Regions from separate parts of the Methylocystis hydrogenophila genome, predicted to be linked through region 3. Evidence: predicted binding sites of a transcription regulator. Region 3 holds the regulator's gene; each other region holds the start of a gene.
The links. The regulator PhoB, encoded in region 3, activates phosphate uptake and scavenging genes when phosphate is short. The targets are predictions, from matches to a motif close to TGTCATNNANCTGTCAT.
Positions count from the first base shown of each region.

Region 1: BN69_RS02785 (OprO/OprP family phosphate-selective porin) is a predicted target of PhoB. The motif match lies at 8,207-8,223, and genes of this name have one in related genera.
Region 2: BN69_RS04160 (DUF2794 domain-containing protein) is a predicted target of PhoB. The motif match lies at 3,200-3,216, and genes of this name have one in related genera.

Region 1 is NC_018485.1:582,758-592,944, reverse strand. Features, by position in the region: gene BN69_RS02815 (hypothetical protein) at 1-1,159, opposite strand, end outside; gene BN69_RS02805 (hypothetical protein) at 1,523-2,035, opposite strand; gene BN69_RS02800 (HNH endonuclease) at 2,063-2,635, opposite strand; gene BN69_RS02795 (exonuclease SbcCD subunit D) at 3,011-4,216, shown strand; gene BN69_RS02790 (AAA family ATPase) at 4,213-7,986, shown strand; gene BN69_RS02785 (OprO/OprP family phosphate-selective porin) at 8,272-10,035, shown strand.
Region 2 is NC_018485.1:887,363-897,549, forward strand. Features, by position in the region: gene purB (adenylosuccinate lyase) at 1-83, opposite strand, end outside; gene BN69_RS04150 (phosphodiester glycosidase family protein) at 295-1,263, shown strand; gene BN69_RS04155 (NAD(P)/FAD-dependent oxidoreductase) at 1,446-2,693, shown strand; gene BN69_RS04160 (DUF2794 domain-containing protein) at 2,728-3,135, opposite strand; gene htpG (molecular chaperone HtpG) at 3,508-5,529, shown strand; gene prmC (peptide chain release factor N(5)-glutamine methyltransferase) at 5,532-6,431, shown strand; gene BN69_RS04175 (DUF4167 domain-containing protein) at 6,949-7,815, shown strand; gene BN69_RS04180 (MOSC domain-containing protein) at 7,820-8,578, opposite strand; gene BN69_RS04185 (hypothetical protein) at 8,673-8,909, shown strand; gene BN69_RS19380 (hypothetical protein) at 8,919-9,083, shown strand; gene clpB (ATP-dependent chaperone ClpB) at 9,262-10,187, shown strand, end outside.
Region 3 is NC_018485.1:2,468,650-2,478,836, reverse strand. Features, by position in the region: gene BN69_RS12050 (fumarylacetoacetate hydrolase family protein) at 1-90, opposite strand, end outside; gene BN69_RS12045 (Hsp33 family molecular chaperone) at 118-1,089, opposite strand; gene argF (ornithine carbamoyltransferase) at 1,089-2,033, opposite strand; gene BN69_RS12035 (aspartate aminotransferase family protein) at 2,033-3,229, opposite strand; gene BN69_RS19970 (hypothetical protein) at 3,226-3,354, opposite strand; gene BN69_RS12030 (GcrA family cell cycle regulator) at 3,645-4,163, shown strand; gene phoB (phosphate regulon transcriptional regulator PhoB) at 4,182-4,928, opposite strand; gene phoU (phosphate signaling complex protein PhoU) at 4,925-5,638, opposite strand; gene pstB (phosphate ABC transporter ATP-binding protein PstB) at 5,663-6,448, opposite strand; gene pstA (phosphate ABC transporter permease PstA) at 6,445-7,287, opposite strand; gene pstC (phosphate ABC transporter permease subunit PstC) at 7,300-8,289, opposite strand; gene pstS (phosphate ABC transporter substrate-binding protein PstS) at 8,437-9,486, opposite strand; gene BN69_RS11995 (ATP-binding protein) at 9,636-10,187, opposite strand, start outside.

The DNA of each region.
Region 1 (10,187 bases), 1.9 Mb from region 3:
AGACGCGCTCGCCGGAGGGGCCCTTTTCCATATTGATCGTCGCCGCGCGGCCGTCGGTGAGCTGCATCGGCAGGTCGATCGCCGCGAGCGACCGCAACAGCAGAATATTGCGCGCCTCGTGATCGCCGCGCATCAGGCCGATGAGGAAATTATTCTCGGTGATCGGCACGGGAATGCCGGCGACTTTTTCTCCCGACTGTGCATCGGAGCGGCGCATCTGGATGGGGCCGATCGCCTTGACGCCGCCGATGGGACTGCCGGGCGCCACCGTGAACGACACGTTGATGGTGTGCGAGGCCGAAAGGGTGGCGTCGGTGTTCTTGCGAAACAGCAGAGTCATCTTCAGCTTCGCGTCGGGGACGTCGATGTCGCCGCGGATGGCCGATCCGACAGGTTCGCCGGGCCCGCCGACGTTCTCAAGGCGCCAGACGGCGGAGCCGTTGTAGATTTTATCGACTTTCGTGGGCTCGGTGAGCGAGCCGACCCACATCTCCGCCTTTTGCGCCACTGGCACGGCGGGAGCGCGCGGAGTCGACGCTTTGACCGGCTCCCTTTCGCGTCCGACGCGATCGTTGATCTTGCCGCTTTCAGGTCCGTTGGAGGGCGACTGCTCCGGTTTCAGCTTGGCCAAATCCTCGGGCTGCTCGCGAAGCTGCCAGGCGAGCGTTCCGACGACCGCCACGAGCGCCACGACGACGCCGGCGACGGACAGAATGAGACGCTTCGAGCGCTGCGGCCTCGGCGCCGGCGGCAGCGGCGCTGGCGGCCTCTGAGGTTCGCGCAGCGGGACATCGTCGTCGCCCGCGACCGAGGAGTGCGGCGCATCGCGCCTGGTCGATTCTGCGCCATCGCTCGGCGCGCGCTCGACGGGTTTGGCCGTGCTGATCGGATGTGGCTTGCGCGGCGGCGCAGACATCCCATCGAGAGGCCGTGTCGCTTGCGCCTCCTTTGCGGCGCGCTCCGTTTCGACTTGCTGGATCGCGTCTTCGAGCGCGCGGCCCTCGGCGGCGATGTCGGCTTCCGCGACCGGCGGCTGAATGCCGCGCAACTGATTGAACAACGCCTTGCGGGCGCGTTCATAGACCGCTTGGCGCGTGTCCGGCGTGGACTGCGGCAGAGCGGCGACCGCTCTCGCGATCAGAGAATGGTAGTCTGCCATGGTCGGTTAAGAGCACTTCCGGCTTTTGGCGTCAATCCTGACGCCGCCGGAGTCCAAGAAAATCCGGGGACTTCCGGCGTCCGCGTCATGATCGCCTATGCCCCTCAGTTCACTCGACGAATTGACAAATGGAGATCACGCGCTCCCTGGCGCAATGATCGTTTCCGCGCTCATTCTTGCTTCGTTCGCTTGCTTCATTCGCGCGTCTGCGCGCGCCATGAGCATGGATAAGATCTCGAGCATGCAGGAGTCTTGCGACTGGGCGCTGGTTCAGATGGCCGGCGATTTGCCGGATGTCTCGCGCGAAAATAATTGCGAGGCGCTCGCGTCTATTCGCGCCGCTTCCCCCGGGCATGCTGCGCGTTAAACGTCGCCGAGCGGCGGATTGGGGCGCGCCATCCGACGAGCGGGCGGCGGCGCGGCGATCAACCAGTAAATCGACCCCGCCATCGCGCCGGTCAGAAAAAACAGCAGCGCGATTCTTAATTCGAGCGGGCTCGCTTCGCGGGCGCGATCAAGTCCCATCGCCGCGCGGGCGATCCACGGCGACGCGCCGGCGAGCGTCGCGCTCGCGCCCGAATACCAGAGGAGCGAGCGTGCGCCGGCGATCTCGCCGATCAACGCCGCGACCGCGAGCGGCGCGACGCAGGTGGCGATGATCATCGACCAAACGATGAATCCGAATGTCGCCAGAGGATCGGTCCATCCGCCGGCGCGCGCATCTTCTTCGACGAAGGCGAAGAGGCCGGACGTCGCGGCGGCAAACCCCGCTTCCCGCGTCGCCGGGTCGACAAGCGCCGAGACGATAAGAAAAATGGCCCCGACGCCGACGGCGAGGACGAAGCCGAAAGCCATGATCACGATTCGGCGCATCATTGGAGCCGTCTTTCCTGGCGCGCCAAGCTATGGTTCGAGCACCGAATCCCAGTAGAGATAGTCCATCCAGCTTTCGTGCAGGTAATTGGGCGGAAACAGCCGGCCGTTGCGATGCAGGTCGGCGACGCTCGGCTGAAAGGGCGCCTGCGCCGGCGACATATGCGCCTCCTTCGGCAGGCGGTCGCCCTTGCGCAGATTGCACGGCGAACACGCCGCGACGACGTTTTCCCACGTCGTCGCGCCTCCCTTCGATCGAGGAATGACGTGATCGAACGTCAGTTCCTCATGTTCTCCGCAATATTGGCAGGTGAAGCGATCGCGCAGGAACACGTTGAACCGCGTGAACGCCGGCTGACGGGTCGGCCGCACATATTCTTTGAGCGACACGACCGAGGGCAGACGCATCTCGAAGCTGGGGCTTTTGACGGTCTTGTCGTATTCCGAGACGATGTTCACGCGATCAAGAAAGACCGCCTTGATCGCGTCCTGCCACCCCCACAGCGAGAGCGGATAGTAGCTCAGCGGCCGGTAGTCGGCGTTGAGCACGAGCGCGGGGCACGCCTGTGGCGACACGGTCTGTTGACGAAAGTGTGCAGTCACCCTGCTTCCTCTCGGATTGAGGAGGGGCCTGTCGGACCGCGCCAAGGTCCAGCCCTTTGCGATGGCGCATATTTTACAGGCACGACGACAGGCTTGTGAAGGCCCGCGCCGCGCCGTCCGCCGCGGAGGACGGCTTCGCCTTCTGAACGCGATAAACGCTGGTGAAACAGTAAGCTGCAAGAAGCGGCCGGGATCTCAAAAGTAATCGGTATGTCTTTGTTTCGACGACTGCTATGCTGATCTATCGCCGCGCGCCGCTTCGCCGCTCGTCCCTGGCTGTGAGATCGAGGCGAAAACCGCGGATTATTCGCCCCACGCCAGCGCGGCCAAGCCTGGCCCTTGCCCACCGCCGACGGCCTGTTGCCTACTGCTGGAGTGATTCGCCTTCTTCACACGGCCGACTGGCATTTGGGCGCGACGCTGCAGGGCTGGTCGCGCGACGCCGAGCACCGCGACGCGCTGGCGCAGCTTGTCGCCATCGCCCGGGACCGGGCGGTCGACGCCGTCATCGTGGCGGGCGACGTTTTTGACAGCCTCAATCCTTCCGCCGACGCCCAGCGGCTGCTCTATGACACATTGCGCGACTTGCGCGTCGCCTGTCCGCATGCGCGCATCGCGCTCGTCGCCGGCAATCATGACCCGGCGGCGCGACTCGAAGCGCCGCGCGCCTTGTTCGAGATGGCGGACGTCGTTTCGATCGGGGCCTTTGCGCGTCGCGACGGCGCCTTCGACGCCCGCGCGCATCTTTCGCCGATCCGCGACGCCAGCGGCGGAATTGGCGCATATTTGCTCGCGTTGCCTTATCCGCGCGCGGTGGATCTGCCCGTAACGAGCGGAGGCGGCGCCGCCAGCGCCGTGCGCGAGGCCTATCGCGAGGCGGTCGAAAGCGCGCGGCGCGACATCGGCGCGGCGCCGCTCATCGTCACCGGCCATCTTCATGTCGCGGGCGCGCTCGAATCGGAAGGGTCAGAACGACGGATTCTCGTCGGCGGCGAACACGCCCTTCCGTCCGACATGTTTTCGCCCGATATCGCTTATGTTGCGCTTGGCCATCTGCATCGTCCGCAATCCATTGGCCGCGAGACGATCCGCTACTCCGGCTCGCTCATTCCCATGTCGAAGACCGAGATCGGCTATGCGCATGGGGTCAGCATCGTCGAAGTCGATGACAGCGGCGCCGTTGTCGTCGAACATGCGCCGATCATCCGCCCCGTCCGTCATTTGCGGGCGCCGGCGAGCGGCGCTTTGCGCCTTGCTGAACTTGAGTCCGCGCTTGCGGCGCTCGATTTGGACGCTTCGGCGCCGATAGACGCCTGGCCCTTCGCGCATCTCGCGGTCAGTGTCGACGGCCCAGCCGTTGGATTAAAAGCCGAGCTCGACGCCATTTGCGAGAAATTCCCGCTGCGCGTCGTTTCGACCAGCGTCGAGCGGACGCAAGCGCCGGCGGCGGCCCCGACGCCGCTGCGCCTTGCCGAGCGCAAACCGACGGATTTGTTTCGCGAAGCTTTTGAGCAGGCGCACGGCGTCGCCCCGACCGACAATCATTTCGACTGTTTCGAGCGTCTTCTGCAGGAGGCGTGACATTGCGCATTCTGGCGATCAGAGGCGCTAATCTCGCCAGTCTCGCCGAAGGCTTTGCCATCGACTTCGACAGCGAGCCGCTGCGCTCGGCGGGGCTCTTCGCTATCACTGGGGAAACCGGGGCGGGCAAGTCGACGATTCTCGACGCGATCTGTCTCGCGCTTTATGACAAATTCCCGCGCGTCGTCGCAGCTGGCGCGAGCGAAGGCGCGCCAGATCCCTCCGGAGAGACGCTCGGCTCTGGCGACCCGCGCGCAATTCTTCGTCGCGGCGCCGGACGCGGGTTCGCCGAAGTCGATTTTATCGGCATGGACGGGCTGCGCTACCGGTCGCGCTGCGACCTGCAGCGCGCGCGCGGCAGAGCGTCGGGGGCGTTGCAAAAGCGCGTCAGGTCGCTGTGGCGAATCGACGAGGCCGGCGAAATCGTCGCGCCGGTCGAGAGCGGCATAGAGCCCGTCAACGCCCGCGTCGTCGAATTGACGGATCTCACCTTCGACCAGTTTCGTCGCACGGCGCTTTTGGCGCAGGGCGAATTCGACGCGTTTTTGCGCGCCGACGCGAAGGAGCGCGCCGAACTTCTCGAAAAAATCACCGGCGCAGAAATCTATGGCGTTCTGTCGCAGCGGGCCTTTGAGCGCGCCCGCGAGGCGCAGCAGGCGACGACGCTTATCGAACGCCGTCGCGCCGAAATCGGCGTGATGTCGGAAGAGGAGCGCGCCGCAGTCGAGGCGGACGTCGCAGCGACCGAAGCCGAACGCGCGCAGGTCGCCGAAAGGCGCGCCGCGACGGCTGATGCGCTGCGCCGGTTCGACGCCTTGGCTCAGGCGCACGCAAAACTCGCGCAGGCGATGTCGGCGCGCGAGGGCGCCTTGCGGGCGTTTGACGAGATGGCGCCGCGGCGCGAAACGCTTGCGGCGCTCGCGCGGGTCGAGCCGCTGTGCGCGCCGCGGGACGAGATGCGGCGCACCGAGGAAGCGCAAACGGCGGCGCTCAAAGACGACGCCGACGCGAAAGCGAAAGCGGGCGCCGCGCAGGAAGCGTTCGCCGCTTTTGAGGCGCAAGCGCGCTCCGCTGCGGAGGCGGTGGCCGCCTCGGAAGCGGAGATCGCCCGGTTCGCGCCGATCTGGTCCGAAGCCGCGGCGCTCGACGCGCGCATCGCCAACCTGGCGCAGGAGGAGGCGAAGGCGCGGAGCGTCGCTCAGGACGCCGCGTCGCGCGCGCAGGCGAAGCGGGACGAACGCGCCGAAACAAGCGAACGGCGCGCCGATATCGAACGCGAGAAGGAGAGGGCGCTCGCCGATCTTGCGCGCCTCGAGCCGGCGCGGGCGCTCAGCGAACGCTGGCGAGACATCGACGATTGGCTGACGAAGCGCGCCGAAATCTCGCAGGCTAGGCGGGAATGCGATCGCGCGCTCGTTGCGGCCTTGGCCGACATCGATCGAGGCGACGCCACGCTTGCGGACTTTCACGCGCGCGACGCGCAGGACAGAGCCGCCTGCGAAAAGCTGGCCGGGCAAATCACCGACCGCGACGGCGCGCTCGCCGCGCTCGACGAACCGGCCGCGCTCGCGCGCGCCGACGATTTGGCGCGCGCCGTCGAGCTGAACGAAGCTTTGCGCAGATGCGCGCGCGCATTTGACGAGGCGGACGTCGCGGTGGCTTCCGCGCATCAGGACATCGACCGCTACGCTCAGGACGAAGCGGCGGTTCGACAGAAGCTTGAAGGATTGCATTCGGAGCGCGCGCGACAGGCGGCGCAAGGCGCCGAGGCCGAACGCTTCGGCGAATTGGCGGACGCCGCGGCGGATCCCCATGCGCTGCGATTGCGCGCGGCGTTGACCGATGATGCGCCGTGTCCCGTGTGCGGCGCGCGCGAACATCCTTTCGCCGAGACGCATGACGCGGCGCGCGCGTTAATCGAAGCGCTGCGGGCGCGGCGCGACGAGGCGCGGCGAACGCTCAGCAGATTGGACGAGGAGGCTGTCTCCTTGAGCGCGCGGGCGGCGCAGGCGCATGCGCTTCACGAAGACGCGTCGCGTCGCGCGGCGCAAGCGCAAGCGGCTCGCGCGCGCGCCGAGGCTGAATATGCGTCGCTGCTGACTGCGGATCGCGCGCGAGATATGACGCCGGAGCTGGCGCCGCCGACGACGATACCATCAGCCTCGCCGCGACTGCAGGCGTTGGCGAAGGAGCTTGCGACCGCGCGCGATGGCGTCGCGCAAAAGCTTCTCGCCGCGCGTCGGCTGCGAGAGGAGCGGGATCGGCTGCGCGAAGAGCGCGACGCGATTCGGCTGGCGCTCGACGCGCGGCAGGAGGAGCGCGCGGCGCTCGCCCATTCGCTCGAAGCGGCGCGCGAGACGCGGGCCCGCGCGAAAGCAGAAGGCGCGGGATTGATCGAGCGTCTCGACTCGCTCGATCGCGCGCTCGCGCCTTATCTCCAGCTTTGCGACCTCTCGGCCGCGGATCTCGATCGCGACGCCGCTTCTGCCCGCCGCCGGCTCGAGGCGGCGGGCGCGCAATATCGGGAGGCGCTGGCGCGGTCGGATGAAATCGCCGCAAAACTCGCCGCGATCGGGCTGACCGCGGAGCGCATTGCGGCGGAAGCAGACAGCGCATGCGCCCGCGAGGCTGAAGCGAAGGGTGATCATCAGGCGCGCGCAAGGAGCCTGGCAGAGGCCCGCGATGCGCGCGCGCTGCTTCTGGAGGGAGAAGCGACGGCCGCGCATCGGTCGCGCATCGAGGCGGGCCACCGGGCGGCTCTTGCGGCGCGGGACGAGGCGCGCGACCTTCTCGCTGAAGCCCAGCAGTGGAAAACCGCCTGCGAGACGCGTCACGCCCATTGCGCCAGCGCGGCGGAAAGCGCGGCGGCGCGCGCCGAAGTAGCGCGCATGGCCTTTGCGACGGCGCTCGAGGGCGCCGGCTTCGACGAGGCGACTGCGGCGCCTCTTCTTGCGATGTCGCGCGAAGCGCAGGCGGAGCTGCGCCGCGCCGTCGAAGCGGCGCAAGCCGGGCGCGCCGCCGCCGAGGCCGCCGTCAACGCGCGGCAGGTGGATTTCGATGAAGCCCAGGCCGTCGCTCCGGCGGACGTTTCGCGTGAGCAGCTCGCCGCGGAGGAGAAGAGCATCTCGGGTCGCCTCGACGAATTGTCGGCGCGGCTCGGCGGGCTGCGCGAGCGCGGCGCGAAGGATGATGAGGCGCGACAACGCGCGACAGCGCTCGCCGACGAGCTCGAACGGGCGCGCATCAACGCCAAACTCTGGAGCGAGATCAATGACGCCATCGGCTCGGCGAGCGGCGACAAGTTCCGCCGTTTCGCGCAGGCCGCGACGCTGCAGCATCTCGTCGGGCTCGCCAATCAGCGCCTGGCGCTGCTTGCGCCGCGCTATGCGCTCGAGCGCTCGGGCGAGGCCGGGTCGCTGGGCCTCCAGATCATCGACCGCGATCTTGGCGACGAGCGCCGTTCGACGCGTTCGCTCTCCGGCGGGGAGCGCTTCCTCGCGTCGCTGGCGCTCGCCTTGGCGCTCGCCGGACTCGAGGGGCGCGATTCATTCGTCGACACGCTGTTCATCGATGAAGGATTCGGCGCGCTCGATTCGGCGACCCTCGACGTCGTCATCGACGCGTTGGAGACGCTGCAGGGGCAGGGCAGGCGGGTTGGCGTGATCAGCCATGTCGATTCGCTCCAGCAGCGCATCGCCACGAAAATCTGCGTCGAGCGACGAGGCGGCGGAGTCAGCGTGGTGCGGCTGCGCGCGCCGAATTACGCGTGACGCGTAATGCCACTCGCCGACCACGAAAGAAGTAGCCGATCGATTCTTCCGGTGCGGATGAGTTGCGTCGAAAAAGCCGCAAATTTGCGATGACGCTTTCGGAAAAAAACTTCTGCTGTGACGGCAAAGCCACAAAAAACAATGATCAGTCGCCAGGACTGTGGCGCTGGCGCCACACCAGCTCTCACTCGCAACGTCACATTACGGCTAGGGCAAAGTTTGTCACGGGCCTGTCATCCAGCGTCGGCTTCACTGTCGCCCGAAAGCTAACCGGGGGATTGAATTATGAAACTTGGAGTTGGACAACGCGCGCTCGCCATCGCTGCGTTCGGCTTATTTACTTCGGCTTCGGCCACTCCGGCCGCGGCCGACACCGCGTCCGAGCTTCGCGAATTGAAGGCGCGGCTGCAGCAGCTTGAAGCGCAGGTCGCCAAGCAGCGCGCCGAGGTCAAGCGCGCGACGAATGTCGCGAACGCCGCTCAGGCGCATGTGAGCAAGGACGGCCATGGCCATCCGCCGCCGCCGCCGGTCTTCGTCAGCTTCAAGAACGGCCTCTTCGTCGAAACCGAAGACAAGGCCTTCTCCTTCCATGTCGGCGGCCGCGTTCACGCCGACGGCGGCTGGCAGAGCGATCCGGCCAATGGCGACGCGAGCAATGTGCTGCTGCGCCGCGCCCGTCTCGACATCGCCGGCAAGGCGTTCAAATATTGGTATTACCGGACGCAGTTTGAATTCGGCGGAAGCAGCGGCGCTGTGAGCGCGGCCAACGTTCGCGACGCCTGGCTGGCGTTCAAATATCCGATTCTGGCGAAGTTCGGCTTGCCCTATGAGCGCGATATCGTCATTCAGCTCGCCAATCAGTTGAGGCCTTTGGGTCTCGAGGCGATGAGCACCTCGAATTCCGGCATCACCTTCATCGAGCGTTCGATGATGTCTGACGCGTTCAACACGCCACGGCGACATCTCGGCGCGTCGATCTCCACCGGCGATCATAATTGGGGCGTCAAGACGGGCATCTACAGCACCAGCCCGCAGGATACGGCCAACCGTCCATTCAACAATCAGCTCGGCCAGTATTGGGAAGTTGACGGCCGCGCGGTCTACCTGCCGATCCGTACGGAAGAGGATCTGATCCATATCGGCGCCACGGGCCGATACTATAAGAACAACGGCGCGAGCAGCGCTTCGAACGACGAATTGCTGGTCGGTCGCGGCGTGCGCAACGAGGCGAATGCGCTCAACACGCGCCTGCTCGGCACGCCGGACATGTCGTGCAATCCGGGCGGACCGTTCAGTCTCGCCGGCTCACGCTGGGCGGCTAACACGACTCTCAACGGCCAACTCGTCCAGAACAACTGTCTGAGGAGCGTCGCAGCTTTCAACCTGGAGTTTGTCGCCATACACGGCCCCTTCAGCATCCAGGCCGAATATTCGCGCTCTTACTATAGCCGCGACTCCTACACGTCGGCGGGTTTGCTGATCACCCCCACCGCCTTGACGGGCGTCCCCGCGTTTCAGGCGGCGCGCCTTGCTGCGGGACAGGGTCTGCAAAGCTCCGCGTCATTCGACGGCTTTTATGCGCAGGCTCAGCTGTTCCTGACGGGCGAAACGCGCATCACCGGCTACACGGACATCGAGCACAACATCAACACGCCCTACACCTTCTCGACGGCGCCCAAGATCCTCAATCCGATCAGCAAGGGCGGCTATGGCGCCTGGGAAGTCGCGGCGCGCTGGAGCTCGATCAATCTCGACAACGGCGCGCAAGGCGCCTGGAGCTATCTCCCGGCCTATGGCGCGCTTGGCCTCGTTCCCGGCGTCGCCACTCCTACGGGACTGATCCCGGCCACTCTCGCCGCGAATTCGGTCGGGCTCACCGGCGGCCGCGTCAACAAGATCACGCTGGGCCTGAACTGGTATCCGGAAAAGGGCTACCGCTTCCTGTTCAACTACGGCCGCGTCCTCGCCAATGTCGCGCCCTACAACCAGCCTTGGCTCAACTCGAACGACACCAACTCCTTCCTCACCCGCGCGGAAGTCTGGTGGTAAGAGACTCTCACGTCTGACTCTCAAGCAATCCCGCTGGGTTCTCCCGGCGGGATTTTTGTTTTGATCTACGTTTGCGGGAACCGCGCAGGGGCGGGGGCTTTACACGAAAGCCGTTCGAACGGCTCGGATTGTCATTCCCAACGCGCGCGATC
Region 2 (10,187 bases), 1.6 Mb from region 3:
GCCTCGATCTCGAACCAGATGCGAAACCTGGTCTGCGGCTCCCAAATGACGGTCATCTCGGGTCTGGAATAGCGGGGGATCATCGGCGTAAGCGTCCTTTTGGAAAAGTTCTCGGCGCAGCAGAGGCTGCGGGAAGAGGATCGTTTAGGCCCTTCCACGAGCGGAGTGAAGGGACTGGATCTCTTCGTGTCCTTCCCGTCTTTTTAATAAATGAGTTGCAAAGACATGAGTGCAGGAAATTAGGCGCCGAAAAAGCCGCAAAGCTCGAAGATGAAGCACGCATAGGAGGCGCACATGCGCAAGATATTCGCAGCTATTCTTCTCGTTGTTCTCACCATCGCCGCCGGGCTCGGCATCGTCTATTTTCGAAACGGCAGCTATGGCCTCAACGCCATTCTGCGGCGGGGCGCCTCTATCTGGGTCGCGGTCAACGCCCTCGACTCTCGCCTTACCCAGAGCGTGCGCTACGCTCTCGCGCATGATTTCACGCCGGAGCCGGGCGAAATCCGTTGGATGACTCGGGCGCCAGGATTCGAGACCGCCGAAATGCCGGTTCTCGTCGCGGGAAAGGAAGCGGATCGGCTCCTTCTCGCCCGCATCGATCCGAAGCTATGGCGCTTCTCGGTTCACAGCGATCCTAGCGGCAATCGCCACCTCGATGATTGGATGCGCGATCTTCACGCGACGCTCGTCATCAATGGCAGCTATTTCGGCCAGAAGGGTGAGCCCGATACGCCCTTTCGCAGCGAAGGCGTCGATCTCGGCCCCACCGACTATGTCGGCGTCCATGGCGCTTTCGTCGTCACGCCGGGCGCCGCCCGACTCCTCGACCTCAAGGACAAGGACTGGCGCAGCGCTTTCATCGGCGCCGACAATGCGCTCGTCTCCTATCCCTTACTGCTCGACGAAACGGGGGCGAGCCGCGCCACGCCCTCCCAATGGCTTGCGAACCGCACCTTCCTCGGCGAGGACCGCGCCAACCGCATAATCATCGGCACGAGCGAAGATGCGCTGCTCACTCTGGAAAAGCTCGCCGCGCTGCTGCGCGCGGCGCCGCTCGATCTGAAGCTCGCGCTCAATCTCGACGGCGGCCCGGTCTCCTGTCAGGCGATCGCGCTCGGGGATTTTCGCCGCCGTCATTGTGGATCTATGGAGGTGCAGGCCAAGGATCGCGACATTCAGCTGTTGCAGCCCCTCGTTCCGGGCGGCGACATGTGGGGCCTACCGGTCGTCCTAGCTATACGCCCCGCAACGCCTCCGTGATCCGCAGCGATCGGCGAGGTGGCCTCGCGCGAAGCGCCTTGGTTGAAACCGGCTAGGCACAAAGAACGCTAAGTCTGTTCGAGCACGCCATCCCCCTGGCCGAAATATTGCTGCGGATGAACAAATGTCCGCGCCGGGGTTCGCTCGCCAGCGCGCAGTATTCGGCTTTTCCGGAGAGCCTCATGCAGCAGACCACCGATGTCGTCGTTCTTGGCGCCGGAATCGTCGGCGTCAGCGCCGCGCTGCATCTGCAGGCGCGCGGCCGCGAGGTCGCGCTCATCGATCGTGCCGGCGCCCCAGGACAGGAGACGAGCTTCGGCAACGCGGGACTGATCGAACGCTCCTCGCTCATTCCCTATCTTTTCCCGCGAGACCCGGCGAAGCTCATCAAATATGCGCTGAACCTCCTGCCCGAGGCGCATTATCATTTGTCCGCCCTGCCGGCGGTGGGGCCGTGGCTGTTGCGCTATTGGCGCGAGAGCGCGCCTGAGCGGGTGCAGCGGAACATCGAAGCGCGGCGCCCGCTGATCGAACACAGCCTGAGCGAGCATGAGGCGCTGATCCAGCAGGCAGGCGCCGGCGAACTGCTGCGCAGGACCGGCTGGATCAAGCTGCATCGCAGCAAAGAGACTCTCGCCGCCGGCCTCGCCGACGCCGAGCGGCTGCGCGCCTATGGCTTACATATTGACACGCTCGACGCCGCCGGAGTCGCTTCGCTGGAGCCCGATCTCGCCCCGATCATGGGCGGCATCCATTACCTTGACACCGCCGCGATCATCGATCCCGCCGCTCTCTCGAAAGCCTATGCAGATCTGTTCGTCTCGCGCGGCGGGCGATTGCTCGCCGGAGACGCGCGCAGCCTTTCACAGGAGCCGGACGGGCGCTGGCGCGTCGAGGCCGCGCCAGGGCCGCTCGTCGCGGGCGCCGCGGTCGTGACGCTCGGCCCCTGGTCGGATTTTGTTTATGGGCCGCTCGGCTATCGCATTCCGCTCGGCTGGAAGCGCGGCTACCACATGCATTACGCGGCGAAGGACGGCGCAACGCTCAATCATCCGATCCTGGACGCCGACGTCGGTTATCTTTTGGCGCCGATGCGGCGCGGCGTCAGGCTGACGAGCGGGGCCGAATTCGCCCGCCGCGACGCGCCGCCGACGCCGGTGCAGATCGAGGTTTGCGAACCGACCGCCCGCCGATTGTTTCCGCTGGCGGAGCGGCTGGACCCCGACCCCTGGCGCGGCGCCCGGCCCTGCCTGCCGGACATGCTGCCGATCATCGGTCCGGCGCCGCGTCATCGCGGCCTGTGGTTCGATTTCGGCCATGCGCATCATGGGCTGACGCTCGGGCCGGTTTCCGGCCGGCTCCTCGCCGATATGATGACGGGCGAACAGCCCTTCATCGATCCCGCGCCCTATCGAGCCGACCGCTTCTGATCTTGCGCCGACGCCTTTGTGAGAGGCTGTGCGCCTATTCGGCGCCGACGAGCCTTAAGGCGCGATCCAGAACCCGCACGACGCGCGCCAGATCATGGCCGCGCCGGAGCACGAGTCCTGTCGCCGCGATGACCGAATAGGCGCCCTGCCGACGCGCCAGCGCCGGGTCCTTTTCGATTCGATAGAGCGGCGCCTCGCTCGCGCGCCGGAAAATCGAGAACACGGCCTTCGCCGGCGTGAAGTCGATGGCGTAGTCGCGCCATTCCCCCTGCGCGACTTTCGCGCCGTAAAGATTGAAGATGACGTTGAGCTCCAGGCGGCTGAACGAGACCGGCGCGCGCTTGTCTCCCCGAGCGCCCGACGCCGCGTCCGGCGAAGCGCCGTTCACGACGACGAGCGCGGGTCGAACCCGGCTGGGCTCCGTCGTCTCCGACTCCGCCATGCGTCCGCTCTCCTCGATCTGTCTTAACCATGTTGGCCCGCAAGGATGCGCCGGGCAAGACTTAATGACCGGTTTACGACGAGAATCTTCGTGTCTTTGCGCGCTGATAAGATTTGGCTGGGAAGAATCATACTTTCGCCGGCATGGCGCCCCTTGCCAGCCAAACGCGCCGCCCAAAATGAAGTTCATTGCCTCGACAGCTCGGGGCCACGCGTTTTCGGTTTCGTCAGCCCCCCAGCCCCCCGAAGCGTGTGGTTCCGAGATTTAGAGGTCGTGGCGATGGTCGGGCCGGCCGGGAGTTTCGCTCCCGCGCCGGCCCGTCTAGCTTTAGCTAGTCGCCTCGTCCGCTTTTAGCGGCCCGAGGCGGCGCCCATGGCGGCGGTCCGCCGCCGCGGCTCTTGCAAAATTCCCGACAATGACGAACTCAAGATGCGCTGTCGCGCCGATCGCGACGGGCATTCTCTTTTTCTTTTCATCGGAGAGAACATGACCGACGACGCCGCATCCGTCGCCGCCGCGGCTCCCGCCGCCGATCCGCAAACCGCCGCCAATTTCGGTTTTGAGGCCGACGTCGCGCGGCTGCTCGAGCTGATGACGCACTCCGTCTATTCGGAGCGCGACGTCTTTCTGCGCGAACTCGTCTCGAACGCCGCCGACGCCTGCGAAAAGCTGCGTTACGAGGCGCTTTCCGACGAAAAACTCGCCGCGCAAGCCGCCGCGCCGCTGGTCACGATCTCACTCGACAAGGAGAAGCGCACGCTGACGATCGCCGACAATGGCGTCGGCATGTCGCGCGAGGAGCTGATCGGCGCGCTCGGCACCATCGCCAATTCGGGGACCCGCGCCTTTCTCGACAAACTCGGCAAGGAGAAGGACGCCGGCTTCATCGGCCAGTTCGGCGTCGGCTTCTACTCGGCGTTCATGGTCGCCGGTCGCGTCGAGGTCGCGACGCGGCGGGCAGGCGAGGATCAGGCCTGGCTGTGGAGTTCAGACGGAAAGGGCTCCTATCAGATCGCGGCTCTGCCGCTTGAAGAGGCGCCCGCCGTCGGCGCCCGCGTCACGCTGCATCTCAACGCCGAGAGCGATGAATTTCTTGACGGCTGGCGGGTCGAAAGCGTCGTGCGCGAACATTCGGGCGCGATCGCCGCGCCGATCGATCTCATCGCGGCGCCGGGCGAAGAGCCGCGGCGGATCGCCGAAGGCGTCGCCCTGTGGACGAAGCCGAAGTCGGACATAACGCATGAGCAATATGTCGACTTTTACCGGCAATTGTCCGGGCAGCTCGACGAGCCGGCGCTGACCGCCCACTGGCGCGCCGAAGGACGCACCGAATATACGGTGCTCGCCTTCGTCCCCGGCGCGAGGCCGTTCGATCTCTTCGACCCGGCGCGAAAGAGCAAATCCAAGCTGTATGTGCGGCGCGTGCTGATCTCGCGCGACATGGAGCTGCTGCCCGCCTGGCTGCGGTTCATGCGCATCGTCGTCGACAGCGCCGACATTCCGCTCAATGTCTCGCGCGAGATGGTGCAGAAAAGCCCGGTCGCCGGCGCGATCGGCAAGGCCATCGCCACGCGCATTCTGCAGGAACTCAAAAAGCTCGCGGACGCCGAGCCCGAAAAATTCGCGGATGTGTGGAAGAACTTCGGCTCCGTGATCAAGGAGGGGCTGCATGAAGATCCGAGCCGCCGCGACGCTCTGTTCGAAATTGCGCGTTTCGCCTCGACGAAGTCCGAGGAACAGACCCGCACGCTCAAGGATTACGTCGCCGATCTGAGGGAAAATCAGACAGCGATCTATTATCTTGTCGGCGACGACATGAAGCGGCTGCGCGCCAGCCCGCAGCTTGAAGGCTTCCGGGCGAGAGGCGTCGAAGTGCTGCTTCTCGACGACGCCGTCGACGCCTTCTGGGTGACGAGCGCGCTCGGCTATGAAGGCAAGCCATTCAAATCCGTCACGCAGGGCCAGGCCGACATCGATTCGATCGCGCTGGTCGAGGACGCCAAGACCGAGACGCCGGCGCCGGCCGACGTCGCCGACCTGCTTGCGGCCCTCAAGGAGACGCTTGCGGATCATGTCGACGACGTGCGCGCCTCGACGCGGCTGACCGACAGCGCCGTTTGCCTGGTGGCGCCCGATACCGGATTTGACCGCCAATTGTCCCGCCTTCTGGCCGAACATGGACAACAGGCCTTCGGAAAGCCGGTTTTGGAGATCAACCCGAGGCATGAAGCGATCGTCGCGCTTGCGACGGCCTTGCGCGCAAAGGGGCGCGAAGCGGCGCGCGACGATCAGTTTCTGCTGCTCGATCTCGCCCGCGTCGCCGACGGCGAGCACCCGATCGACGCAGCGGCTTTCGCAAAGAGGCTGACGGCGCTTCTCGCCAGCCGGGGGTAGAGATGAGTCTGGGCGCGAGGAAGGCCGCAACGAACGATCCGCTGACGCGCGCCCAGGCGATCGCGACAGTTGCGGACTATCTCGGCGCGCGGGGGATCGACGACGCGCAGGAGGACGCGCGCGCTCTGCTGCGCGCCGCCACAGGACTGACGCGGCTCGAACTCGCCATGACGCCACGCGCGCCGCTTTCTCAGGAGGAGGCGCGCGCCCTCTCCCGCTACGCGGCGCGACGGGCCGCCCGTGAGCCAGTGTCGCGCATTCTTGGCGAGCGCGGATTCTGGACGCTCGACCTCGCCGTCGCGCCGTCAGTGCTCGATCCACGGCCCGACACGGAAACGCTGGTCGAGACGGCGCTGCGCTTCGTTGCGGAACGGGGCGGCGCGCCGCTCTCGATACTTGATCTCGGCGCCGGCTCGGGCGCGATCGCCTGCGCGCTGCTCAGCGAGCTTCCGGCCGCGCGCGCCGTCGCCGTCGATCTCTCGCAGGACGCCTGCGCGGCCACCGCCGCAAATTTCGCCCGATGCGGCCTGGCGGACCGCGCGGCGGTCGTGCGCGGCCGCTGGGCGGAGGCGCTTCAGGCGCGTTTCGACCTCATCGTGTCCAATCCGCCCTATGTGCGCACGGACGATATCGCTGGACTCGATCCCGAGGTGCGGCTCCATGATCCGGCGCTGGCGCTCGACGGCGGCGCCGACGGGCTCGAGCGGTATCGGGAGATCATCGGCGACCTGCCGCGGCTCATGGACGAGGACGCCGTCGTGGCGTTCGAAGTCGGCTTCGATCAAGCTGGCGTCGTCGCCGCGCTGCTGGAGGCCGAGGGCTTCAAAATCGAGCGCGTGGCGCGCGACATTGGCGGCCACGAGAGGGTCGTCGCGGCGCGGCTTGAACGGCCAAGGCCGTGACATATTGGCGACAGTAACCCCTTTTTTGGCCCGTCGCGCCGCGCTCGGCCTTGTTGGGGGCCACCCCCTCCACTATAGTCATCCCAGGTCCAACCGATCGCCGACTTCGAGAGTGAACTCGAAACGCTTTGGCGCCGCTTCGCGAACGGCAGCCCGAAACGACCGGCCAGGAGCAACGTCGAAATCGACATGATAGCGCCGGAGTGAAGACCACTTCGATTGTCGGGGGCGTTGTGGTCCGTTAGGCAGGCATGCAGTCGCGTTGGACATCAAGCAGTTGCGCTGAGGGGAATTGGCGCAGAGCGACGTGGGGCCGCCGACTGCGGCCGACTTGAGGAAATCGACTCGCGCACAGCGTTATCGAAGCTTGAGTCCGAAACGGATTGCTGTCGCCTGTCCGTTGGCGCATGCGCCGGGCGAAGGAATTTAGCGGCGACTTTGTTGGGAACGCCGCGCAGGCGGGGCCGAGCGCAGCAAGATTTCGGGGAGTTTGATGAGACCAGGGCAAAACAAGAGAATGCGCGGACGGAGCAACCGCAAAGGGCCCAATCCGCTTACACGATCCTATGAGTCGAATGGCCCCGACGTGAAGATCCGCGGCACGGCTCAGCATGTCGCCGAAAAATATTTACAGCTCGCGCGCGACGCGCAGTCTTCCGGCGACACGATCATGGCCGAGAGCCTGCTGCAGCATGCGGAGCACTATTTCCGGCTGATCGCCGCCGCGCAGCAGCAGCAGCAAGTCAACGGCTATGGACGCCCGCAGCTGGAAGCGGAGATCGACACCTCCGAGGACGACGACGATTTCGCCCCGCTTCCCGACCGTTTCGCGCCGCTTGCCGAACGGCTGCCGCCGCCGGCCTTCCAGCCGCCGCCGCCCTTCGCGCCGCAGCCGCAGCCGCATTTTTCGCAGCCCCAGCCGCAGCCGCAGCCGTTTGAGGAGCGCCCGATCGGCGAGATGCGCGCCGGCGATCGCGCGGAGCGTCCGGAACGCCCGCAGCGGCATGAACGACCGCCGTTCAACCGCGACCGCAACGCCGAGGGCGGCGACCGTCCGCGTCACCAGGGATATGAGCGCGGCCGCGACCGACGCTTCCAGCCGCGCCCCGAGGCCAGCGCGGCCGAGAGCGAACCTGGGACGGCGCTTCCCTCATTCATCACCGCGCCAGTGGCGCGCGTCGCCGCTCCGAGCGAGGGCGCTGGAGCGGAACCCGTTCTCGAGCGCGAGAATGCGCCGCGTGAACACGAGGGCGGCGTCAATTATCATCTGAGTTCGCGCCGGCGCCGGCGCCCGCGCCCGCCGATGGATGACGTCGCCGGCGGCGCACGGGACGATGACGCGCCGCAGGTCGGCGAACTTCCGTTGGAGCCGGACCGGTTCTAGGCCTTTAGGCGAGGAAGCTGATCGCGTCGCCGGCCTTGATCCGGCCACCCTCGATCACCCGCGCGTAAACGCCGCAATCAATGTGGCCGAAATTCTGGCGCAGGGTTTGGACGAGGTCCATGTCGCGTCGCCCCGTGCCCGGCTCGACGCCGGTGGCCACGCAGCGATCGGTCATTTTGAGCACCTCAAGCCGCGCGCCGCCGATCGACAGGGTGCGCCCCGGGAGCGTCGCTTCGGCCCATGCGCCCATGTCTGCGACATAGAGATTGGCGCGAAACCGCAGCGGATCGAGCGCGGCCCCTTGCGCCTGCGCGATCGCCGCGACGCTCGCCAGATTGACGAGCGAGACGAAGCCCGACTTCGAATCCGTGAAGCGAAAACCGTCGGGCGCTGCCATAAGCCGCACGGGGCCACGGATTTCGGGCCCAAGAAAGCCGGTCAGGAAGGCCTCGATGGCGCCGCGCCCTTCCGCCGACCGCAAATCCCCTCGCGCGACCTCGCGCCCTGCCCTGGCGATCGTCAATACCCCTGTCGCGTCATCGTAGCGCGTCGCAAGACCCGCGAGCGCGCCGTTCCTCATTAGCATCAGAAATTTGATCTTGGGCTGGTGCTCGGGGGCCGCTGGATCGAAGCCTGAAGGGCCGTTTTCCAGCGCGAACAGTCGATCTCCCGGGAAATAATTGCCAGTCTTCAGATCGGCGGCGTCCAGCGGCTCGGGCGAGAGGCCTTTGACGGGATAACGGTAGAGAGAGGCGAGTCGCATGGACGTCCCAGTTCGATGACAAGTCGAGGCGAATTGCCTACACCTCGCCGGCCGTCAGGAAAATAGACTCGGCCGTTTGCAAGGAGAGCCAGCCATGCCGGACAAGACGCTCACGGTCCTCGTTCTCGCCGCAGTGGCGCTTTCCGCCGCGCATGATCTCGACCACCTGTCACGCGACGATTTCTCGCAACCAGGGGCATGGTCGATCGCCGCCGCCTTTCTTTCGGTGAAATACGCGCTCACGGGCGCCGCGCTGTATTTCTATTTCCGCGGCAAGATCGGCGCTGGGTTCTGGGCGGTCATCGGCGTTCTCGGCGCCGCGGCGCTCTGATTCGCGCATTTGAGCCCTGGCGCCGCGCAGCGGCCCCCGGACATCTATGCGATGTACGGCAGTCCCGCCGCCGGCCTCATCGCCTCCAGCCTGGTCTATGCGATGATGCTGTCGCTTGTGGCGCTCGCGCTCTATGGGGGATGGCGCGCCATTGGAGCGGGCGGGCGCGGTTAACCGATATATCTTTTGCTAGCGGCCGAGTCCGCGCTTTCGCGCCGCACCCCCTTTAACCCCGTGCGGCCCTTCCCATATCGACCACGAGGGCAGCCGCAAGGGGCCTTGAACGAGAAATTTTGGACGCGAGGCGCGCCGCTTAAAACAAAGGGCCGCCTCATGGTCAGAGGGGCTAAAAATGAACTTTGAGAAATACACCGAACGCGCGCGCGGATTCGTGCAGTCGGCGCAGTCGATGGCGACGCGCGAAGGCCACCAGCAGTTTACGCCCGAGCACATATTGAAAGTCCTGCTCGACGACGATCAGGGGCTTTCAGCCGGCCTGATCGACCGCGCCGGCGGGCGCTCGCGCGAGGCGCTGGCGAAGACCGAAGCCGCTCTCGCCAAACTGCCGAAAGTCGGCGGCTCCGGCGCCGGCCAGCTCTATCTCGCGCCGGCGACCGCCCGGCTTTTCGACAACGCCGAGAAGATCGCCCAGAAGGCGGGCGATTCCTACGTCACCGTCGAGCGGCTGCTGCTGGCGCTGGCGATGGAGAAGGATTCCGAGGCCGCGCGCATTCTGCGCGACGCAGGCGTCACGCCGCAGACGCTCAACGCCGCGATCGAAGATCTGCGCAAAGGCCGCACGGCGGATTCGGCTTCCGCCGAAAACGCCTATGACGCGCTGAAGAAATACGCCCGCGACCTCACCGAAGCGGCGCGCGAAGGCAAGCTCGACCCGGTCATCGGACGCGACGAGGAAATCCGCCGCACGGTGCAGGTGCTGTCGCGCCGCACCAAGAACAATCCGGTGCTGATCGGGGAACCCGGCGTCGGCAAGACCGCGATCGTCGAGGGGCTCGCCTTGCGCATCGTCAATGGCGACGTGCCGGAGTCGCTCGAGGATAAAAAGCTGCTCGCGCTCGACATGGGCGCGCTGATCGCCGGCGCGAAATATCGCGGCGAATTCGAGGAGCGGCTGAAGGCGGTGCTGAACGAAGTCACCGCCGCCGAAGGCAATGTCATCCTGTTCATCGACGAGATGCACACGCTCGTCGGCGCCGGCAAGGCGGATGGGGCGATGGACGCCTCCAATCTGCTGAAACCGGCGCTGGCGCGCGGCGA
Region 3 (10,187 bases):
GAAGATCCGCCGCACGGGAAATCGCCGCGCATCCTGCGCGATGGCGACGCTTGGGAAGGGCGGCGGCGGAAAGATAAACTCAGCGGACATTCTATCGGCTTTGCGCTTGGCGGCTGATCAGTCGAAATCGGTCGGGTCGAAGCTGCGCAGCGTGCCGCAGAATTCGCAGGTGACGCCGATGCGGCCGTCGTCGCCGATCATATCGCTGCGCTCTTGCGGCGAGAAGCTCCTCAACAGCTTGTCGATGCGCTCGCTCGAACAGCGGCAGAATTCCTCGAGCGCGCGTTCGGTGAAAACCTTGACGCCCCGCTCATGGAAAAGGCGATAGAGCAGGCGCTCGCCCGAAAGCGCCGGATCGACAAGCTCGTGGTCCTCGAGCGTGGCGGCGAGCGCCTGGCCCTCGGTCCAATGATCGCTGTCGTTCTCGGAAGGCTCCTCCGCGCCCTCAGGCGCGTCGCCGGGCGGAAGATCGCGGGCGCGCGCCCCGCCGGGCGGCAAATATTGCAGCAGCAGTCCGCCGGCGCGCCAGCCGGCGCCCTGCGGCGTGACGATTTCGGCGACGGCGAGTCTGACGAAGGACGGGATCTGCTCCGATTGTCGGAAATAAATATGCGCGACCTCGGCGAGGCTCTCGCCCTCCAGCGGCACGACGCCCTGGTAGCGCGCGGCGTCTTCCTCGCGTTCGATGGTGAGCGCCAGATGACCGCGTCCGAACAGCGCCGCCGGCGAGGCGTCGCGCATTTGCGCGACCCGCTCGGCGTCGAAACGGGCGAAGCCGCGCAGCTTCCCCGGCGCGTCATAGTCGACGACGAGCATGTCGACCGGGCCGTCGCTGCGCGTCTGCAGCTGAAAGCGGCCGTGCGATTCCAAAATCGAGCCGAGCAGCGCGGCGAGCGCCACCGCTTCGCCGAGCAGGCGCGCGACCTGCGGCGGATAGGCGTAATGATTGAGGATGGAATCGACCGTCGGGCCGAGACGCACGACGCGGCCGCGCAGGTCGAGCGCTTCTACGGCGAAGGGCAGCACCCGGTCATCCTCGGAATGGAGCGCGACTGGCCGGCTCGGCGCCGAGCCCCCGTCTGGCGCCATTAGAATTGCCCCGGCGCGAGACACCAGCACAGCACGCCTTTTTGGGCGTGAAGGCGGTTCTCGGCTTCGTCGAAGACCACCGACTGCGGTCCGTCGATGACTTCCGCGGTGACTTCCTCGCCGCGATGCGCCGGCAGGCAATGCATGAAGATGGCGTGCTTGGCGGCCGCGCGCATCAGTTTCGAGTCGACCTGATAGGGCGCGAGCGCCGCGCGGCGCTGGTCCTCGTCCGCGTCGCCCATCGACACCCAGCAGTCCGTGATGACGGCGTCGGCGCCGGCCACCGCCTCATAGGCGTCGCGCGTCAGATTGATCTTCGCGCCATTGGTTTTCGCCCAGCCCATCAGTTCTTCCGAGGGCGCGAAGTTCGCCGGCGTCGCCACATTGATCGTGAAGCCCAGGCGGCCAGCGGCGTGCACCCAGCTCGTGAGCACATTGTTGGCGTCGCCGCTCCAGGCCACGATGCGCCCTTCGATTGGTCCGAGATGCTCCTCGAAGGTCAGCACGTCCGCCATCACCTGACAGGGATGCGACTGTTTGGTGAGGCCATTGATGACCGGCAGATTGCCGAAGCGCGCCAGCTCCATGAGATCGGGGTGCGACAGAATGCGGACCATGATCGCGTCGAGAAACCGCGAGAGCACGCGCGCCGTGTCGGCGATCGTCTCGCCGCGGCCAAGCTGCATTTCGGCGCCGGTGAGCATGATCGTCTCGCCGCCCAGTTCGCGCATCGCGATGTCGAAGGAGACGCGCGTGCGGGTCGAGGGCTTGTCGAACACCATGCCGAGATATTTGCCGGCGAGCGGTCGTTCGGTCGGCGCGACGCCTTTGACGCGGCGCGCCTTGAGCGACGTCGCGAGATTGAGAATGCGGCGCAGCTCTTCGCCGGAGTGATCGGAAAGATCGAGAAAGCTGCGCGGCCGCGTCAGCGAATGGGCGGTCATCACGCGGCTCCGAGCTTTTCAACGGGCGCGGCGAGCCGGGCGCATGCGGCGAAAAGGCGCGACGACGCCGCCGCGACGTCGCTCTCGTCGATGACGAGCGGCGGCAAAAGACGCACGACATTGTCGCCGGCGAGCACCGTCAACAGGCCTTCGGCGCGGGCGGCGGCGGCGAAGTCGCCGTTCGGTATCCGCGTCTTGAGGCCGAACATCAGCCCTTCGCCGCGGATTTCTTCGATGAGCGACGGATAGCGGTCCTCGAGCTCCGCCAGCCGCTGGCGCAACAGCGCGCCAAGCTGCGCGACGCGCGCCAGGAAGCCCTCCGCGAGCACGACGTCGAGAACGGCGCCGCCCACCGACGTCGCCAGCGGATTGCCGCCGAAGGTGGAGCCGTGCGCGCCGAGCGTCATGCCTTTGGCGGACTCGCGCGTCGCGAGGCACGCGCCGATCGGAAATCCGCCCCCCAGCCCCTTGGCGAGCGCCGCGATATCGGGCGCGACGCCGGCATGTTCGCAGGCGAGGAACTTGCCGGTGCGGCCGACGCCGCATTGGACTTCATCGAACGCCAGCAGCAGCCCGCGCGCGTCGCACAGCGCCCGCAGCTGCGCAAGGAACGCCGGCGAAAAGACGCGCAGCCCCCCTTCTCCCTGAATCGGTTCGAGCAGGACGCCCGCGGTTTCTTGCGTGATCGCCGCCTCGACGGCGTCGAAATCGCCGAAAGGAACCTGATCGAAGCCCTCGACGGGCGGCCCGAACCCATCAAGATATTTCGCATTGCCGCCTGCGGCGATCGTCGCGAGCGTGCGGCCATGGAAGGCGCCTTCGAAAGTGATCAGCCGATAGCGTTCCGGCTGCCCGTTGACCGCGTGAAATTTACGCGCGGTCTTGATCGCGCACTCCACCGCTTCCGCGCCGGAATTGGTGAAAAAGACCAGATCGGCGAATGTGGCGTCGCAGAGCCGCTCGGCGAGCCGCTCGGCTTGCGGGATGCGGAAGAGATTGGAGACATGCCACGGTTCTTCCGCCGCGCGCTTCAAGGTCTCGACGAGGCGCGGGTGATTGTGGCCGAGCGACAGTACGGCGACGCCCGCGCTGAAATCGAGATAGCGGTCGCCGTTTTCCGCAGTCAACCACGCGCCTTCGCCATGTTTGAACGCAAGATCGGCGCGCGGATAGGTCGGATAAAGCGCTGACGTCAAAAGCCCTGCTCCATGCTCCCGTCGCTGGCTTTAGCCAGAGGAAGCTCGAAAAACAAAGCGCCGCCCTTTTCGGGCGGCAGTTCAGAGCGGATTTTAAGCGCGCCGCCCGACGCGGTCAAATCCATGGCGCGGTTCGATCATTCGCGTCAAAGCGGCGGGCGCGGCTGCGCAAGGGTGAGTCCTGCGAGCAACAGTCTCGCCGAAAGCCTGTTGAGAACGCCAGCGCACGCTTGCCAGCGCGACTCGCGCATGATTCAAAGTAAATAGAAAGTTTCTAGTCGGCGCCCGCGTAGTTCGTTTGGGCGTGTTCTCTCGAGTGTTGATGCGCAATCACATCGCCGCAGGGCTTCAGGCCTGCGCTGCGGTCGGAAGAACCATCCGAGCCGCGCTCGACCCGAAAGAATGGAGAAGCCTGATGTCATGGACCGACGAACGCGTCGAACTGCTCCGCAAGCTCTGGACCGATGGTCTAAGCGCCAGCCAAGTGGCGGCTGAACTTGGACCGGGCATCACCCGCAACGCTGTGATCGGAAAGATCCATCGTCTCGGACTCGCCGAACGCGCCAAGACGGCGAGCGCGCAGCGGCCGCGCGCGGCCAAAGCTCCTCGCCCGACGCACCCGCGCATGAACGGCGTCGCCTCGCACGGCAATCTGGCGCTCGCGTTCACGCCGCATGCGCTGGCGGCGCCGCGGCTTGCGCCTGAAGAAGAAGTGGTGATCCCGATTTCGGAGCGCGTCACGATCATGGAGCTCCGCGAATCCATGTGCCGCTGGCCGATGGGCGATCCGACGTCGCCGGAGTTCCGCTTCTGCGGCTGCAAGTCGACTGTTGGCGGCGGGCCGTATTGCGCCTATCATGCGCGCGTCGCCTATCAGCCGGCCCAGGATCGCCGCCGCGCGCGCGATCAGCTCCGAACGCAGCGCTACGCGTAATCTGCGTCGGCGGACGCGTCACTCGTGTCCGAAGGTTTCGTCGAAGGAATAGCCCGCGCCGCGGACCGTGCGGATCGGATCCTTCTCGCGGCCGCGGATCAGCGCCTTGCGGAGCCGTCCGACATGGACGTCGACCGTGCGCTCGTCGATCTCCGCCGACATGCCCCAAACGCTGTCGAGCAGCTGCGCGCGCGTGAACACGCGTCCGGGCTTCTCCATAAAATATTCGAGCAGCCGGAATTCGGTCGGACCGAGGTGGATTTCGCGGGCGGATCGCCGCACGCGACGGGTGTCGCGGTCGAGGTCGATATCGCCGAGAGTCAGCCGTGAGGCGACGCGCTCGGGGCGCGCCCGGCGCAGCAGCGCGCGCACCCGCGCCATCAGCTCCGGAGTCGAAAACGGCTTGACGACATAGTCGTCGGCGCCGACGGAAAGACCGCGCACGCGCTCGCCTTCCTCGCCCCGCGCGGTCAGCATGATGACAGGCATGTCTCTGGCGCTGTCCCGCGCGCGCAGGCGTCGGCAGATTTCAAGTCCGGAAACGCCGGGCAGCATCCAGTCGAGAATGACGAGATCCGGCGGCGACTCCGCGAGCCGCAGCTCGGCTTCGTCGCCATTGTCGACATGCTCGACCTGATAGCCTTCAGCTTCGAGATTATACACGAGCAGCGTCGCGAGCGACGTTTCGTCCTCGACGACGAGGATGCGCGGCGCCCGATCGCTTTTCCCGCTCCGCTGTAAAACGGCGGACGTCACGTCACTCATTGGGCCGCCTCATCCTTCCCGAAGTCGGCGACGCGCGATTTTGGCCGCTCTGTAGGCATCGCCTCGCCGGTGACGAGATAAACGATCGTCTCCGATATATTCGTTGTGTGATCGCCGATCCGCTCCAGGTTCTTTGAGCAGAACAGCAGATGCGTGCAGAAGGATATATTGCGCGGATCCTCCATCATGAAGGTGAGCAGATCGCGGAATACCGAGTCCTCCAGCGCGTCGAGATCGGAATCGTTCTGCCACACCGCGCGCGCCCGCTCGGTGTCGCGCAAGGCGTAGGCGTCCAGCGCGTCCTTAAGCTGCATCGCGGCGATTTCGTGCATCGACTTTAGACCGACGATCGCGCGCGGGACGCGCGCCTCCGACACGATCTTGAGCGTTCGCTTGGCGATGTTCTTGGCGAGATCGCCGACGCGTTCGATGTCGCCGGAAATACGGATCGCGGCGATGCATTCGCGCAGATCGACGGCGAGCGGCTGTCGGCGCGCGATGGTGAGAATGGCGTTCTCTTCGATTTCTCGCTGCAGCGCGTCGAGCCGCGGATCGCTGGAGACGACCCGATGGGCGAGGTCGACGTTGAAGCCGGAGAGCGCATCCATCGCCTCCGCCAGCATCTTCTCCGCGACGCCGCCCATTTCAGCGATGCGACGTCCGAGCGCCTCAAGGTCGCGGTCGTAGGATTTAACAATATGATCGCTCATGAGCGCCGTCCTTGAATCGCTGGTTTAGCCAAAACGGCCGGTGATGTAGTCGAGCGTCCGCTTTTCCTTCGGCTTGTTGAAGACGTCGTCCGTTTCGCCGAATTCGACGAGCTCGCCGAGATACATGAAGGCGGTGTAGTCGGAGACGCGCACCGCCTGCTGCATGTTGTGGGTGACGATTGCGATCGTGTAGCGGTGGGTGAGCTCGTCGATGAGCTCCTCGACTTTCGCGGTCGAGATCGGATCGAGCGCCGAACACGGCTCGTCGAACAGGATGACTTCCGGCTGCACCGCGACGCTGCGCGCGATGCAGAGGCGCTGCTGCTGTCCGCCTGAGAGGCCGAGACCGCTCGTATGCAGCTTGTCTTTCACCTCGTCCCAAAGCGCTGCGCCGCGGAGCGCGCTTTCGACGCGCGCGTCCATGTCGGCGCGCGACAGCTTTTCATACAGCCGAATGCCGAATGCGATGTTTTCATAGATCGACATCGGGAAAGGCGTCGGCTTCTGGAAAATCATGCCGACGCGCGAGCGCAGGGCGTTGAGATCGATCGCCGGGTCGAGGATGTTCTCGCCGTCGAGCAGCACCTCGCCCTCTGCGCGCTGACCCGGATAAAGATCGTACATCCTGTTCAACACGCGCAGCAGGGTCGACTTGCCACAGCCGGAAGGCCCGATAAACGCCGTCACCTTGTTGGTGCGCAGCGGCAGGCTGATGTTCTTGAGCGAACGATCCGCGCCGTAATAGAAATCGAGGCAGCGGACCGAAACTTTCGTTGGCGGCTCTTTGGTGGCTTGGACAGCGGCGTTCATTTCGGTTTCCTCCGGCCGGCGCTGAGCGCGCGCGCGGCGATCGATAGGGCAAGAACAGCGACAGTGATGAGCAGCGCGCCCGTCCAGGCGAGTTGCTGCCAGTCTTTGTACGGCGATAGCGCGAACTGGAAGATGACGACCGGCAGACTCGCCATCGGCGCGGCAAGATCGGTGCTCCAGAACTGGTTATTGAGCGCAGTGAAAAGCAGCGGCGCCGTCTCGCCCGAGACGCGCGCCACCGCGAGCAGCACGCCGGTGATGAGGCCGGCTTTTGCGGCGCGGTAGGCGACCTTCCCGACGACATGCGCGCGTGGGGCGCCAAGCGCGGTCGCCGCTTCGCGCATCGATCCCGGCACGAGCAGCAGCATGTCCTCGGTCGTTCGCACGACGACAGGGACGACCAACAGCGCCAGCGCCACGGCGCCGGAGATCGCCGAGAAGTGGCCCATCGGATGCACCAGAATGGTGTAGACGAAGAGGCCGACGACGATCGACGGGGCGCTAAGCAGGATGTCGTTGATGAAGCGCACGACCAAGGTCAGCTTCGTATAGCGTCCATATTCCGCCATGTAGGTGCCGGCCAGCATGCCGAGCGGCGTGCCGACCGCAACGCCGATCGCGGTCATGACCAGCGAGCCGGCAATGGCGTTGAGCAGTCCTCCGGCGCTGCCGGGAGGCGGCGTCATTTCGACAAAGACCGCCGGCGACAGACCGCGGACGCCTTCATAGAGAAGCACCCCAAGGATCACAAAAAGCCAGGACAGCCCGAAAATCGCCGCGACCCAGCAGAGCGTCGTCGCGATGGAGTTTGCGCTGCGTCGAGATGCATAAAGAGACATGAAGCGCCTCCCTTACGCCGACTTCTGTTCGATGCGCATCAGCATGTAACGCGCGGCCGCCAGAACGACGAAGGTGATGAAGAAGAGGATGAGGCCGAGTTCGATCAGCGCCGAGGTGTAGAGATCGCCGACCGCCTCGGTGAACTCATTGGCGATCGTCGCCGAAATCGTGGTGCCGGGCGCGAGCAGCGACCCGGAAATCTTGTGCGCATTGCCGATGACGAAAGTGACCGCCATCGTCTCGCCCAGCGCGCGTCCCAGTCCAAGCATGACGCCGCCAATCACGCCGACGCGCGTGTAAGGGATGACCACGTAGCGCGTCACTTCCCATGTCGTGCTGCCGATGCCCCAAGCGGCTTCCTTCAGCACCAGCGGCACCGTTTCGAAGACGTCGCGCGAGATCGAGGCGATGAAGGGCAGCACCATGATCGCGAGAATGAAGCCCGCGGTCAGCATGCCGATGCCGTAAGGCGGGCCGGCGAACAGCGTCGAGAACACCGGGATATCGCCAAAGGCGGCGATCAGCGCAGGCTGGACATGCGACTGGAGAAACGGCGCCAGAACGAAGAGGCCCCAAATGCCGTAGATGATCGACGGAATTCCGGCCAGCAGCTCGATCGCGGTGCCGATCGGCCGACGCAGAACATAGGGGCAAAGCTCGGTGAGGAAAATCGCGATGCCGAGGCCGACGGGCACGGCGATCAGCATGGCGATGATCGACGTCATGACCGTGCCGTAGATCGCCGGCAGCGCGCCGAAATTCTCGGTGACCGGATTCCAAGCGTCTGAGAATAGGAAACCTATCCCGAACGCGCGTATCGCCGGCAGAGAGCCATGCACAAGAGAGACAATGACCCCGCCTAGTATAAGGAGAACGACCACGGCCGCGGCGCGGGTCGTTTGGAAGAAGATACGGTCGGTTCGGGCGATGCGCGCCAGAACTCGCGTACGATCTATCGCCACCTCGCGGGCAGCCGTCTGCTCCAACACAACATCAGACACGTCGACTTCTCCGCCTGACAAACGCCGATCTGTCTCGACCTCGAGCATTCCGGCCAACCCCACCATTCTCGCCAAGAGCTACGCCCAACCTCGGAGCGGCGCGCATTCGCGCCGCTCCGGATGATCATTGCGGCGTGAACGCGCCGGCTAATGCCACAACTGCTTGCCGTCGTCGTTCTTGAACTCGGTCGCCCAGGTCTTCTTGATCTGAGCCACGACGGCGTCGGGCATCGGAACATAGTCAAGCTCCTCCGCCAACTTGTCGCCAGTCGCGGTATACGCCCAGGCGAAGAATTTCAGCGCCTCGGCCGAGACCGCTGGATCGGCGGGCTGCTTATGCATCAGGATGAAGGTGGCGCCCGCGATCGGCCATGATTTGGGGCCGGGTTCGTCGGTGAGGATCACATAATAGCTGTCGGAATTGGCCCAGTCCGCGCTTGCGGCCGCCGCCTGGAAGCTGTCCGCATTCGGCGCGACAGGCTTGCCGGCCTTGTTGACCACCTTGGTGAAGGTCATCTTGTTCTGTTTGACATAGGCGTATTCGACATAGCCGATCGCGCCCTTGGTGTTGATGACGTTGTTCGCTACGCCCTCATTGCCCTTCGCGCCGATGCCGACCGGCCATTCGACTGACGTGTTGGCCCCGACCTTGTTTTTCCAGACATCGCTGACTTTCGAAAGATAGTCGGTCCAGATGAAGGTTGTTCCCGAACCGTCCGAGCGATGCACCACGACGATCGGCAAATTCGACAGCTTCATTTTGGGATTGAGTTTCTTGATCGCGGGATCGTCCCACTTGGTGATTTCGCCCAAGAAAATCTGGGCGAGGACCGGACCGTCAAGAACCAGTTCGCCAGGCTTCACGCCCTCGAGATTGACGACGGGGACGTCTCCGCCGACGACCGTCGGAAACTGCACGAGTCCGGAAGACTTCACATCGTCCGGCTTCAGCGGCATGTCGGACGCGCCGAACGTCACGGTTTTAGCCTTGATCTGCTTGATGCCGCCGCCCGAACCGATCGACTGGTAGTTGAGCCCGTTGCCGGTCTCTTTCTTATAGGCGTCGGCCCATTTGGCGTAGATCGGATAGGGGAAGGTCGCGCCGGCGCCGGAAATGTCTATGGCGGCGGCCCCGCCGCACATGATGGCGAGCGCCAACGCCGCGCCAGCGCCGCGCCTGAAAATCGTCGAGATCATTTGAGGGTCTCTTTTGCTCGAGAATGGACTTGCGATGCGCCCCGCGTCATCACGCGGCAGAAACTACTGGTCCGACAACAGCTTTTTGTGACAAAAATATTACAGTATGATGACAGCAAATGCCGTTTTATTTTAAGTGCTTATCAGATTTAGGCTGAATCGCTCGCCGGCAGTATGACGCGAAACAGCGTTCCCTCGCCAAGCGCGGACTCTATTCCGAGCCGGCCGCGGTGGCGCAGCACGATATGTTTGACGATGGCGAGGCCCAGTCCGGTGCCGCCCTTGGCGCGGCTCTTGCCGGCGTCGACCCGATAGAAGCGCTCCGTCAGACGCGGAATATGCTCCGGCGCGACGCCGGGACCATAGTCGCGCACCGAGAGAACGACGAGCGCCCCCTTGCGGGCCAGCGAGATGTCGATGGGCCTGCAGCCGCCGTCGTCGCCGCACCCGTATTTCAGGGCGTTCTCCACGAGATTCTCGATGACCCGGGCAAGCTCGTCCCGATCTCCAGGCGCGACGACGTTCGGCTGCAGATCGAGATTGATGGCGACGCCCCTGTCTTCGGCCATTTGCGACAGCGTGTCGACGATATGCGCGACGAGCAGCGTGAGATCGACGGGCGTGGCGGGCCGCAGATGCATGTGCTGCTCGATGCGCGACAGCGACAGCAAATCATCGACGAGGCGCGCCATCCGCTGCGC